DNA from 3 places in the Mycobacterium sp. NGS49 genome. Region 2 is predicted to be linked to each of the others. Evidence: predicted binding sites of a transcription regulator. Region 2 holds the regulator's gene; each other region holds the start of a gene.
The links. The regulator LexA, encoded in region 2, represses DNA repair genes until DNA is damaged. The targets are predictions, from matches to a motif close to CGAACANNTGTTCG.
Positions count from the first base shown of each region.

Region 1: AC5Y7D_RS15825 (HNH endonuclease signature motif containing protein) is a predicted target of LexA. The motif match lies at 2,270-2,283, and genes of this name have one in related genera.
Region 3: ruvC (crossover junction endodeoxyribonuclease RuvC) is a predicted target of LexA. The motif match lies at 1,679-1,692, and genes of this name have one in related genera.

Region 1 covers NZ_JCALCX010000013.1:151,194-155,468, forward strand. The annotation lists gene AC5Y7D_RS15815 (serine hydrolase domain-containing protein) at 1-100, shown strand, start outside; gene AC5Y7D_RS15820 (hypothetical protein) at 103-708, shown strand; gene AC5Y7D_RS15825 (HNH endonuclease signature motif containing protein) at 705-2,195, opposite strand; gene AC5Y7D_RS15830 (NAD(P)/FAD-dependent oxidoreductase) at 2,456-3,871, shown strand; gene AC5Y7D_RS15835 (O-succinylhomoserine sulfhydrylase) at 3,880-4,275, opposite strand, start outside.
Region 2 covers NZ_JCALCX010000014.1:100,273-104,547, reverse strand. The annotation lists gene AC5Y7D_RS16495 (PhzF family phenazine biosynthesis protein) at 1-136, shown strand, start outside; gene AC5Y7D_RS16490 (peroxynitrite isomerase) at 146-631, opposite strand; gene nrdR (transcriptional regulator NrdR) at 653-1,114, opposite strand; gene AC5Y7D_RS16480 (LysM peptidoglycan-binding domain-containing protein) at 1,274-1,780, opposite strand; gene lexA (transcriptional repressor LexA) at 2,070-2,759, shown strand; gene AC5Y7D_RS16470 (LGFP repeat-containing protein) at 2,786-4,275, opposite strand, start outside.
Region 3 covers NZ_JCALCX010000056.1:4,616-8,890, forward strand. The annotation lists gene ruvB (Holliday junction branch migration DNA helicase RuvB) at 1-504, opposite strand, end outside; gene ruvA (Holliday junction branch migration protein RuvA) at 501-1,094, opposite strand; gene ruvC (crossover junction endodeoxyribonuclease RuvC) at 1,091-1,645, opposite strand; gene AC5Y7D_RS29435 (DUF4178 domain-containing protein) at 1,796-2,398, shown strand; gene AC5Y7D_RS29440 (DUF2617 family protein) at 2,404-2,898, shown strand; gene AC5Y7D_RS29445 (DUF4247 domain-containing protein) at 2,895-3,326, shown strand; gene AC5Y7D_RS29450 (DUF350 domain-containing protein) at 3,347-3,805, shown strand; gene AC5Y7D_RS29455 (polyamine aminopropyltransferase) at 3,802-4,275, shown strand, end outside.

The DNA of each region.
Region 1 (4,275 bases), on a different contig from region 2:
CGAGCGGGGCAACTACACCAATCAGGCAGACATCCTGTTCCGCAAGATCGGCGCCGAGCTGGTTCCCGGCGACGCCCCACCCATGCCACCCGGGAGGTAGCGATGAAACTTGTTGCACGCGTGGTCCTGGCTGCGGTGTTGTCTGTCGGCCTGGCTCCGACGGCAGCGGCGGACCCGGCCGGCGGGTTGCCGCCGATGACCCCGACCGGCAGCGGCCCGGTGATCGGCGGCGGTGGGAACGCGAGCGGGATCGCGCAGCAGCTGTTCAGCTTTCATGACCCCAACGTGCAGGAGGTCGACGGCTCCGATGCAGCCCAATTCATCACCGCCGCCGCCGCTGTCGCCAACCGCGACCTCGCCACCGTTTTTCAGCCGCTGCAGCGTGCGCTGGGCTGCCAGGTGAACGGGGCAGGCTTCGGGGCGCGCGCCTACCGGCGGGCCGACGGGCAATGGGGCGGCGGGATGCTGGTGATCGCCAAGAGCAGCGTGCCCGACGTCGAAGCCCTCACCGCCTGCGCCAAGTCCAGTTGGCGCCGGGCGACAATGGGCACCCCGACGTCCATGTGTAACAGCGGTTGGAGTTACCCCCCGTACAGCATGACCCGCAAGGGCGAAGGCTATTTCGTCCTGCTGTCGGGCACCAACTCGGATTTCTGCAACCCTCCGAACGCCAACTTCCGGAGTTCGGCAAGCGCCTGGCCCAACTAGAAGGGTGGGGGTTCGTCGTCGGGGTTTGGTGGTGGGCGGTGGTCGGCGTAGGCGAAGTAGTCTGCGGCGTTGGCGGGGTGGGCGGTGCGGGTTTGGTGGTTGGCGCGGCGTTCGGCGGCGACGCGGTAGGCGCGGTCTTGGGTGCGGGTGCGGCGGCGGGTGGGCATCATTGCGGTGCGGGGGGCGCAGTAGTCGTCGGGGTTTTGGGCTTCGGGGGCGGGCATGCCGCCCACGGCGTGGCACAGGCTGGGGAACAGCAGGGCGCTGCCGGGGGTGGTGAGGTGGGTTTCGCCGGCCGGGGAGGTCAGGATCAGGGTGCCGTCGGGGAGTTGTTTTTCGGTCCAGCCCCAGAAGGTTTTGAGGAGGTGGTGGGTGCGGCAGTAGCACTTGATGTTGCCGGCGTGGGTGGGCCCGCCGTTGGCGTAGGGGATGGTGTGGTCGAGGTCGCACCGGGTCGCCGGGACGTCGCAGCCCGGCCAGCGGCAGGTCAGATCCCGCGCCCGGATGAAATCCGCCAGCGCTGCCGAGGGGGTGTGCCGGGGTTCGGGGGGACCGTAGCCGGGGTGGATCAGGGGTCGTTGCCGGGCGGTCAGGGCCAGCTCGGCCAGCAGCTCGGCGGTGATGAGGTCTTCGGCGCCGAGCAGGCAGGCCGGGGTGTCGCTGTGCCCGGCCAGGGTCGCGGCCTCGGCGATCACATGGATGAGCACCGGGCCGGCCGGTGTGCGGCCCGCGGCGGTGCAGTCCGGGCGTCCGCACTCACAGCCCAGGCGGGCCGCGCCGGCGGCCAGCGCCCCCAGCGCGTCGGCGCGGCGTTGCGCGGCGGCGCGCGGATCATTTGGGCACACCGTGGCCGCCAACCCTGACAGGCGCTGATCCAGGGCCTGGGCATCGGACAGCCGGACCCGGGCCTCGATCGCGCACACCCCATCCAGGGGCGGGCCGATGTACACCTCCCGCTGGGCCTGCACCTCTTTGCGGCGACGCAGCGCATCGGCATCGGCGCGGGCCACGATCGCATCCACCTTCTGGGCCAGCCGCCGCCGGCTCAGCGAGGGCCAGCGCGTCACGTTGGCCGCCACCCTGCTGTCCACCCGCGCCAGCACCTGCGGGTCTTCGATCAGATCGGTGCGGTAGGCGATCGTGGCGAAGGCCTCCATATCGATATCCCCGGCACCAAAGACCGCCGCCACCCGCGGCAGCCGCTCGCGCATCACCCGGGCATAGCGCAGCTTGGTCTCCGCGCGGGCCTGGCTGATCTTCAACCCCGCCGCCACCTCGCCGGCCACCGCCTTCATCGTGTCGATGGCCCAGTCCTCACACTCCCCACCCCGAGCCAACCGGTAGGCGAACAACTCCCCCACCGCCACCAACTCCGCCGCCGCGGCCTGATTGACCACCCGCGCCGCCCCACACACCCGCCCCACCCAGCCGCGCGACTCCTCGGTGGCACCCAACAACCCGTCCCGGCGGGCGAACACCTCGCCCATCAGCGCATCAAAACGCGCCACCCGCTCGGCGAAAGACAGCTCACCGTCGACAGGCGACACCCCGACCGGCCCATCGAACATATATTCGATAATACCCGGCTGGACCGACACGTGGCTCGACGCGCGGGACCGGGGGTGTTCATCACTCGAGGCCGGCGTGTTCCGGGCCGGCCGAACCGCTCGCGGACCGCAAACATGCGACTTTCGGCTCGTTGAGTCGTACGGTAGATGCGCTGCAGTGACCCGACTGAAGGAGGACCATGACGCCCGCATCCGGCGAACCCCCGACTGCCGAAAAACGCCATCACGTCGTCATCATCGGAAGCGGGTTCGGCGGCCTGAATGGGGCCAAGTCGCTCAAGCGAGCCGACGTCGACATCACGCTCATCTCCAAGACGACCACCCACCTGTTTCAGCCGCTGCTTTACCAGGTGGCGACCGGCATCCTCTCCGAGGGTGACATCGCGCCGACCACCCGGTTGATCCTGCGCAAGCAGAAGAACGTGCGGGTGATATTGGGTGAGGTCAGCGGGATCGACCTGGCATCCCAGACGGTCACCTCGAAGCTGATCAACATGGAGACGGTGACGCACTACGACAGCCTGATCGTGGCGGCCGGCGCCCAGCAGTCCTATTTCGGCAACGATCAATTCGCCACCTTCGCGCCGGGCATGAAGACCATCGATGACGCACTGGAGCTGCGCGGCCGCATCCTGGGCGCATTCGAAGCCGCCGAGGTCGCCACTGACCATGCCGAGCGCGAACGCCGGTTGACCTTCGTGGTGGTCGGGGCCGGGCCCACCGGCGTCGAACTGGCCGGCGAGATCGTCCAGCTCGCCGAGCGCACCCTGGCCGGGGCGTTCCGCACCATCACGCCCAGCGAGTGCCGGGTGATTCTGCTCGACGCCGCCCCCGCGGTGTTGCCGCCAATGGGTCCCAAACTGGGCCTCAAGGCGCAACACAAGCTGGAGAAGATGGACGTCGAGGTCCAACTGAACGCCATGGTGACCGCGGTCGACTACAGGGGCATCACGGTCAGGGAGAAGGACGGCACCGAACGCCGCATCGAATGCGCATGCAAGGTGTGGGCGGCGGGCGTGCAAGCCAGTTCGCTGGGCAAGCTCATCGCCGAGCAGTCCGACGGAACCGAGACCGACCGCGCGGGACGGGTTGTCGTGGAGCCCGACCTCACCCTTAAGGGACACCCGAACGTCTTCGTCGTCGGGGATCTCATGTCGGTGCCTGGCGTGCCGGGGATGGCCCAGGGCGCAATCCAGAGTGCGAAGTACGCCACCGGCATTATCAAGAACGTCGTCAAAGGCAAGGACGACCCGGCCGCGCGCGAGCCGTTCCATTACTTCAACAAGGGCAGCATGGCCCTCATCTCCCACTACAACGCCGTCACGCAGATCGGCAAGCTGGAGTTCGCCGGATTCTTCGCCTGGCTGGCCTGGCTGGGGCTGCACCTTATCTACCTGGTCGGCCACCGCAACCGGATCGCCGCCATGTTCTCCTGGGGCCTGGCCTTCCTCGGCCGCACCCGGGGCCAGATGGCCATCACCAGTCAGATGATCTACGCGCGGGTGGCGGTGAACTGGGTGAAGGAGTATGCCGAAGAAGGCACGCTGGCCGCCGCCGAACGCGCCGAAGCGGCCGAACAGCGGGCGGCGGGCTAACTCAGGGGCTAACTCAGGGCCTGGTCGATATCGGCGATCAGATCCTCGGTGCCTTCCAGGCCGACCGAGATGCGGACCACGCCGTCACCGAGCCCGATGGCGGCGCGGCCTTCCGGGCCCATGGCCCGGTGTGTCGTCGTAGCCGGATGCGTGACAAGCGATTTGGTGTCCCCGAGGTTGTTGGAGATGTCGATCAGCCGCAGCTTGTCCAGCACTTCGAAGGCACGCTGTTTCGCGGCACCCTTGTTGCCGCTGTTCAACTCGAAGGTGACAACCGTTCCGCCACCAGACATTTGACGCTTGGCGAGGTCGAACTGCGGATGCGACGGCAGGAATGGGTAGCGAACCCAGTTCACGGCGGGGTGGCCTTCCAGGAACTCCGCGATGCGTTGCGCCGAGGCGTT
Region 2 (4,275 bases):
GATCACCGAATACTTGAGCCGCGGCCTGGTCATCACGCAGGGGCGCGGATCGCTCATCGAAACGGTGTGGAGTCCACAGAACTGGGTGCAGGTCGCCGGCCGAGTAGTCGACGACGGCGTCCGGCCGGTGCAGTGACGACGATGGTCAGCGTTCCCGGTGTAGCACAGCCGACACGTGATGCTGCTCGGGTTGGCCTACCGCACCCATCCGCAGGGAATAGGACAGCTCGTCACCGCCGATACGGAACGAACGGCTCAGCGCGGTCACCTCTTTGGCGGTCGGGGTAAGCCGTATCTCGGTGGCCGCCAACTCCAGCTCGATGACCTCACCGGCTACGGAGTATGTGCCCAATTCGATCTCGGCGATTCCGCTCGGATGCGCAAGGACGAACTCGACACTCCCCTGTTTCGGTACGCGCAGATATCCCAACTCGGCGTGCAGGGGCCGGCCGTCGTCGGCGGCCTTCGTCGTCTTCGCGTAGACAAGAAACGGCTTGCCCACGTGGGTGAAAGTGATTTCCTCGAAGTACTCGAACGGCTGAATGGTCGGGTACTCGCCTGAGCCCCTTCCGGCCCAGGTGCCCAACAGCGGCGCTAACGCTTCCAGATCGGGGTGTAGGTCTATCGGCATGTACGGAGCCTAGGGCCCCAATCAGCCGAGCGTCGACACGTTGCGGTGGGCACGCAGGGCCTCGATCTCCCGCTCGAAATCGTCGGCCGAGGAGAACGACCGGTACACCGAGGCGAAGCGTAGGTACGCGACCTCGTCGAGGTCACGCAAGGGACCCAGGATGGCCAGGCCGACCTCATGGCTGGGCACCTCCGGCCCGGTGGCGCGCACGGAATCTTCGACCTGTTGAGCCAGCAGATTCAACGCGTCGTCGTCTACCTGCCTCCCCTGACATGCCCGGCGGACGCCGCTGATCACCTTCTCGCGGCTGAATGGTTCGGTGACGCCGCTGCGCTTGACCACGGCGAGCACGGCGGTCTCCACGGTGGTGAACCGGCGTCCACACTCCGGACACGACCGTCTGCGCCGGATGGCCTGGCCTTCGTCGGTTTCCCGGGAGTCGATCACCCGCGAATCCGGGTGCCGGCAGAACGGGCAGTGCATGGCCGCTCCTTTGCCGCTTGACTTCGGGGTACCGCAGAACCACCCCGAGAGTACCTGCGCATCCACGGCGGGGCCACCGCTGACACGGTGCATCCGTGACCCGTCTGCCATCGCCGAGGAACGTTGGCGCAGAGCGGTATTCGACCGGCCCGCGAGCAATCAGCCGATCGGCGCGATCAACGTCTGGCCGGCGGACACCGCGTTCGAATCCAGCGCGTTGAGGTCGCGGATGCGTTCCACGACATCGCGCACCGGTGCGCCGGGAGCGACGCGGGTCGCCAACTGCTGCAACGACTCTCCGGGCTCCACCCGCACCACGGCGAGCGCTGCGGGCACCCGGGCGGGGGCGTCGGAGGATTCGTCATTGGCGATGTTTCCGAAGTTGGCCATCAACCCGAGCCAGAGGGTGATCATGCCGGCGAGCAGCGCGAGTCCCACCGTCGTCAGCAGTGATACCGGCTGCCGTCGGTGCGACGCCGTCGACATCGCGACACCGGTGCCGTGGTAGCGGATCGGCGCGCCACCGGGCCGGGCAGTGCCCGGCCTGTCCGGGCGGAACGGCCCGGGGCGATAGCCGGGCGATGCTTCGATCGGCCTGTTCACAGGCCTGTTGACCAGCCTCTGCGCGTTCCAGGTGCGCTGCGGGCCCGCGTAGCTGATTGTCATCTCATGCCTCCGGTCGACTAACTATCGCTCGTGTGTTCGACCCTAATCGCTCAAGTGTTCGATATCGAACATCTGAGCGAGGCGTGTCGCACGAGCAAAACGGTAGACCTCAGCACCGACAACGGTTTGTCGGTGCACCAGCTGGATGAATCTCGGATACCCCACCGATTCGAAAGTTACACACTTGTGATTCAGCTGTTCCGAGCCTGTTGGCGCTCCGCCGGCGGCTCGGACACGCCGGTCGAACACATGTTTGATTCTTCGGCCGGCTGCGGTTACATTCAGTGCCATGAGCGACAGCAACGACCCCCCGGTGGACACCCGGTTGCACGCCGTCGAAGCGACGCTGACCGAGCGGCAGCGCACCATCCTGGATGTCATCCGCGCATCGGTCACCACCCGCGGCTATCCGCCCAGCATTCGGGAGATCGGAGACGCCGTCGGGCTGACGTCGACGTCCTCGGTGGCTCACCAGTTACGCACGCTGGAGCGCAAGGGTTACCTGCGCCGGGACGCCAATCGGCCCCGAGCCGTCGACGTACGCGCGGCCGACGACGCGGTGACATCGCCTACCACGGAAGTGGCCGGTTCTGACGCGTTGCCCGAGCCTACTTACGTGCCCGTCCTGGGGCGTATCGCCGCCGGCGGCCCGATCCTGGCAGAAGAGGCCGTCGAGGACGTCTTCCCGCTACCGCGGGAACTGGTCGGCGAGGGGACGCTGTTCCTGCTCAAGGTGGTCGGCGACTCGATGGTCGAAGCCGCCATCTGCGACGGCGACTGGGTGGTGGTGCGTCAGCAGAACGTCGCGGACAACGGCGACATCGTGGCGGCCATGATCGACGGTGAAGCCACCGTGAAGACGTTTAAGCGGGCGGGCGGTCAAGTGTGGCTGATGCCGCACAACCCGGCCTTCGATCCGATCCCCGGTAATGACGCGACCGTGCTGGGCAAGGTCGTCACGGTCATCCGCAAGATCTAGCAGCGAGTCGGCCGCGCGCCGGCCCCTCAGTCGGCTTTGACGAAGCCGTTGGCTTGCGCGACCGCCTCGCTGGCGAACCAGATCTCCGCCAGTGTGTCGTGGTAGAGCGCGCTGGTGGGCGTGTAGTACAAGCCGAATCGGGCGCTTGCCTTGATCGGATAGCCGTCAGGGGCACGGTAGGGATCGTCATCCAGCGGAAGGTGGATGGTCGGGCGTACCGCCGCGTTGGCCGCCGCCCCGGGCGCTTCGGCTTGCGGCGCTGCGGCGTAGGCCGCCTCCGCTGCCACCGGGGCGTATCCCGGATCGTCCGCGGCGGCATGCCGCCCCTTGCGCACCGGGGAACCCGCCGCCGCACCCGGCGATGGCAGCTCGGACATCTCGTCTTCCGCGGCACCCTCGTGCCGATAGAAGACGTCGGGAAATGCCTCTGCCGGCGGGGCTTCCGGTACGTCGAGGCCGCCCCCCGGTGCCTCCTCGATGGGCGGCACCGCGGATTCGGTCTCATAGCTTTCGGGAGAAACCGTTTCCGGGACCTCTGGCTCACCCTCGACGAGCCGGCCCACGGCGCCGCGGGTCGCAATGGGAGTCGTCGGGGTGGCGTCGATCGCATCGAGGTCTTCCTCGCCGCCGAATTCGTCGACATCGTCGTACTCGTCGAACTCATCGCCCCGGCCCAGACCGGCCGCGTGATCGTCGTGGTAAGACGCGGTCTCGTCGTGGTAGCCCTCGGGTTGGTCGGGGCCGGCGGCCGTCGCGCCTCCTCTGGACCAGCTGACCCGCGCCGATGAGCCGTACTCCGGCACCTCATGCTCCTCGGGATGGTGCTCGACGGGCGGGAAGCGCTCGGAGCCGTAGTCGACCTCATCGTGCGCCCAGTGCCCGTCGGGTCCGGCGTCGAGCTCGCCGGCCGCGTCCCGCCCGTGGTCGTAGGCAGGTACCTCCCGGCCGGCGCGCCGGCGGCGCAGCCCCAACACCACCAGCACGGACATCAAGGCGAGTAGCAGCACCGGCACCGCCACGGCCAGCCACCACCAGTGGAACGTGAACTTGTCATCCGGCGGGGGCGCCGCGGAATTGCTGGGTTGGTTCTGCCCCGAGACCTGCAGCCCGGACAACAGCGGCGCCAGGTTCGCCGGATCGGTGGTGAACGTGTTCTTCGCGCGGTTCCAGGAAACCTTGCCGCCGGTGAACTTCTGCGACACCACGTCGCCGTCCACCGTCTGATCCGCAACGGGTGCGCCGAGTTTGCCGGTCGCTCCCTTGAGCTTGTCCCACGCCGCCTTCATGGCTCCGCGCACGACGAACGCGCCGTGATCCGGAGTCCAGAAGATGACCGGCTTGTCGGCGGCGGAGAACGTAGCGATCCGACTGGCCGGGGTGATCCCGCCGTCGGCCTCGTTGGCGATCGGGAAGCCGAGGTCGCTGCTGACCGGTCCGCCCAGCGCCTCGTACTTCTGCAGAATCGGCCCCTCCACCGCGTTCGCGCCGGTGGCCGGGCTGAAGAAGATCTTGCCGC
Region 3 (4,275 bases), on a different contig from region 2:
CGCGCCGGACCGGGTGGTCGCCCCGACCAGCGTGAAGGGTGCGACCTCAAGCGGAATCGACGTCGCACCGGGGCCTTTGCCGACCACCACGTCTACCCGGAAGTCCTCCATCGCCAAATACAGCATCTCCTCGGCGGGCCGGGCGATGCGATGGATCTCGTCGATGAACAGCACGTCGTGCTCGACCAGGTTGGACAGCATCGCCGCAAGGTCGCCGGCGCGTTCCAGGGCCGGTCCGGACGTCACCCGCAGCGGGGACCCCAGCTCGGCCGCGATGATCATCGCCAGCGACGTCTTGCCGAGTCCCGGTGGCCCGGAAAGCAGGATGTGATCAGGGGTGCCGCCGCGGTTCTTGGCCCCCTCGATGACCAGCTGCAGCTGCTCGCGTACCCGCGCCTGCCCGATGAACTCCCGCAGCGAGCGCGGCCGCAGGCTGCCGTCGATGTCGCCCTCTCCGACCGCCAGCGCCGGCGACACGTCCCGCTCGTCGAAATCGTCGCTCATCTGGCCTTACCCAGGAGCGACAAGGCGGCCCGCAGCGCGGTCGACGTGGACGCGTCATGGTCAGAGGCCAGCACCCGATCGGTGGCTTCCTCGGCCTGTTTGACCGCGAAACCCAGTCCCACCAGGGCTTCCACCACCGGCCCCCGGACGGCGCGACCGTTGACCGCCGGCGCCGCGCCGGTCCCGGCGACCACACCCACCTTGTCCCGCAATTCCAGCACCATCCGTTCGGCGCTGCGTTTGCCGATCCCGGGCACCCGGGTGAGCGCGGCGACGTCGCCGTCGGCCAGCGCCTGCCGCAGCGCCGCCGCATCGTGCACGGCCAACGTCGCCATCGCCAACCGCGGCCCGACACCGGAGACCGACAGCAGCGTCTGAAACAGGTCGCGGGTCTCGGTTTCGCAGAAGCCGTACAGCGTCATCGAATCTTCCCGCACGATCATCGCGGTGATCAGCCTCGCCTCGGCGCCGCAGCGCAGCGTGGCCAGCGTCGCGGGCGTCGCGTTCACCCGGTACCCGACTCCGGCCGCCTCGATCACCGCGTGATCGAGCGCCACCTCCACCACCTCGCCGCGCACCGAGGCGATCATCGGGCGGCCTTCAACTTGGCCAGATACCTGTCCCGCTGTTGCGCCGCCTGTGCCTGCGCCGCCGCCATCCTGGCCAGCGTCGGTGCCCGCCAGCAATGGCAGATGGCCAGCGCCAGCGCGTCGGCCGCGTCGGCCGGTGTGGGTTTGGCCTGCAGCGCCAGGATTCTGGTGACCATCGCGGTGACCTGAGCCTTATCGGCGGCCCCGTTGCCGGTCACCGCCGCCTTGACCTCGCTGGGGGTGTGGAAGTGCACGTCGATGCCGCGCTTCGCGGCCGCCAGCGCGATCACCCCGCCGGCCTGCGCCGTGCCCATCACCGTGCTGACATTCAACTGGGAGAACACCCGCTCGATGGCCAGCACGTCGGGGTGGTGAGTGTCCAGCCAGTGATCGACGGCGTCGCTGATGGCCAGCAACCGCCGGTGCAGCGGTTCATCCGAGGGGGTGCGCACCACGTCGACGTCCAGCGCGGTGATCTGGCGGCCGCGCCCGCTCTCCACCAGCGACAGACCGCACCGCGTCAACCCGGGATCGACGCCCATCACCCGCACCGCAGCTCCCCACGTTGTCGTCAGCGGAAGTTCCGAACAGCTGTTCGATAGCGTAACCGCCGAATGCGACATCACCGGTGAGGGACACGCCTTGCGCCGGGTGAGTTACGTTATGCGCACTGCGGAAGGAGTCACTACCGAAGGGGTGAGGTGGGAGCACAACTGATCGTGATCGCGGTGGCGCTGTTCATCGCGTCCATCCTGGTTCTCGTGTACGCCCTGAAGAAAGCGCCCAAGACCCAGAAGCCCACCGGCCGCCAGGACCCGCTCGCCTTCAATGCGCAGCACGAGTTCGGGCCCCGCCAGCTGGGGCCGGGGGCGATCGTCAGTCATGGCGGCACCGATTACGTGGTCCGCGGGTCGGTCACCTTCCGCGAAGGTCCGTTCGTGTGGTGGGAGCACCTGCTCGAGGGGGGCGACCAGCCGATCTGGTTCAGCGTGGAAGAGGACGAGGGGCGCCTCGAGCTGGCCATGTGGTTCAAGCGCACCGACCTGGAGTTGCAGCCCGGCGGCCCGCACACGGTGGACGGGGTGACCTACCGCGAGACCGAACGGGGTCACGCCGGCTACACCTGCGAGGGCACGACGGGGCTGCCCGCGGGCGGTGAGATGGACTACGTTGACTATGCCGCCGACGACGGGTCCGCCCTCCTGTCGTTCGAGCGCTGGTCACCGGAAATGCCGTGGGAGATCTCGACCGGCAAGACCATGCTGTCCGGTGAACTCACCGTCTATCCCGCGCCCGCGGCGTAATACCGGTGCCGCTTCACCAGCTGAGGGTCGCACCGGCCGACGTGTCCGGGGCGCGACTGGCTTTGGCGATCAATGCGGCGGCACCGGTGCCGTTGGCCAGTTATCGCCTGGCGCACCCGACGGGCGGGGCCCTGCTGCTCGGTGTGCTGGGCGCCTCGCACGTCATCACCGTTGAGCACCCGGGCAGCCAGTTCTCCGAACAGGTTTCGTGCGCCGGCGGCGACGACCTGCCGGCCCGCTCGGACGCGCCGGGTTATCACCTCGAATCGCGCAGCGCGGCGCACGACGAAGTCGCTTTCCGCGCGCTCGCCCGCGAACTTCGCCACCGGTGCGCGCACGAACCCGGCTGGCTGGGCGGCGTGTTCCCGGGCGACGAGGCCGCGCTCACCGCACTGGCCGCCGAGCCCGACGGCGACGGCTGGCAGTGGCAGACCTGGCACCTCTATCCCACCGGCCCGGGCGGGACGGTGGTCTACACCGCCAGTAGGTGGCATCCGTGAGCCGCAACCGGTTGCTGCTGATCGCTTTCGGGTTGGCCGTCGCGGGCAGTGCTTGCCTGGGCGTAGGACTGGTGCTGGTGAATCGGGACATCGGCTCCTATGTCGCCGGCCACTTCCAGGAGTACGCCCACGACGCGAACGCCAAACGCTACGTCTGCTCGGGGTCGCCCAAACAGGTGGCTGACGCCCTGTCCCACTACAAGTCGCCGTCCGCCCGCGCCTCCAGCGGCGGCGGCGAATATCTGCGCTACAGCCGCTACATCGTCGTTGTCGGCCCGGACGGGAACCGTCCGTGCACCATTCGAGTGGAGGGATTGAGCGCCGGCTACAGCCACGGCTCCTATGTCTTCCTCGGTCCCGGATTCACCCCCGGGTCGCCATCGGGCGGCTCGGGGGGCCGGCCCGGTGGCCCGGGCGGGGCCAAGTAGGTATTCAAAGGAGAACTGCCATGTCATTCAGTGCGGTCGAGTTCGGCACCGTCAGCCTCACCCCGATCCTGCATGGAGCCGTCGCGACCGTGCTGTACTTCCTGGTCGGCATCGCCGTGCTGATGGCCGGATTCCTGATGGTCGACGTACTGACCCCCGGCAATCTGCGCCAGCTGGTGTTCATCGAACGCCGCCCCAACGCAGCCGTCCTGGCCACCGCGATGTACGCGTCGCTGGGCACCGTGATCATCGCCGCCATCTTCAGCAGCTCCAACCAGCTCGGCGAGGGCCTGCTCGGGGTGGCGGTCTACGGCGGAATCGGCGTTGTCCTGCAAGGCCTGGCACTGGTCATCCTGCGCATCGCGGTCCCCGGCAACTTCCACGAGCACGTCGAGCAGGCGGAGCTGCATCCGGCGGCGTTTGCGACGGCAGCCATGCTGCTGGCAGTCGGAGGGGTCACCGCGGCCGCGTTGTCATGACCACCACCGAGACCGTCGAGCCGGTCTTGTCGTCCACTCGGTGGCGCGCCCTGCTGCTGGCCGCGGTAGCGGCCTGCGCGGCCTGCGGGATCGTCTATGAACTCGCGATGCTGACGCTGTCGACCAGCCTCAACGGCGGCAGCATCGTGGCGACATCGCTGATCGTGGCGGGGTATATCGCCGCGCTGGGTCTGGGTGCCCTGCTGATCAAACCGTTGCTGGCGCGCGCCGCGGTCACCTTCATCGCGGTGGAGGTGCTGTTGGGCATCGTCGGCGGGCTCTCGGCGGCGGCGCTGTACGTGGCGTTCGCGGTCGTCGACGGGTCGACGCTGGTGCTGACGGTCAGCACGGCGCTGATCGGGTGCCTGGTCGGCGCCGAGGTGCCGCTGTTGATGACACTGCTGCAGCGCGGACGGGCGCCGGCTGCCCCCGACATGGCTACCGACACCGGTCGCACGCTGGCCAATCTG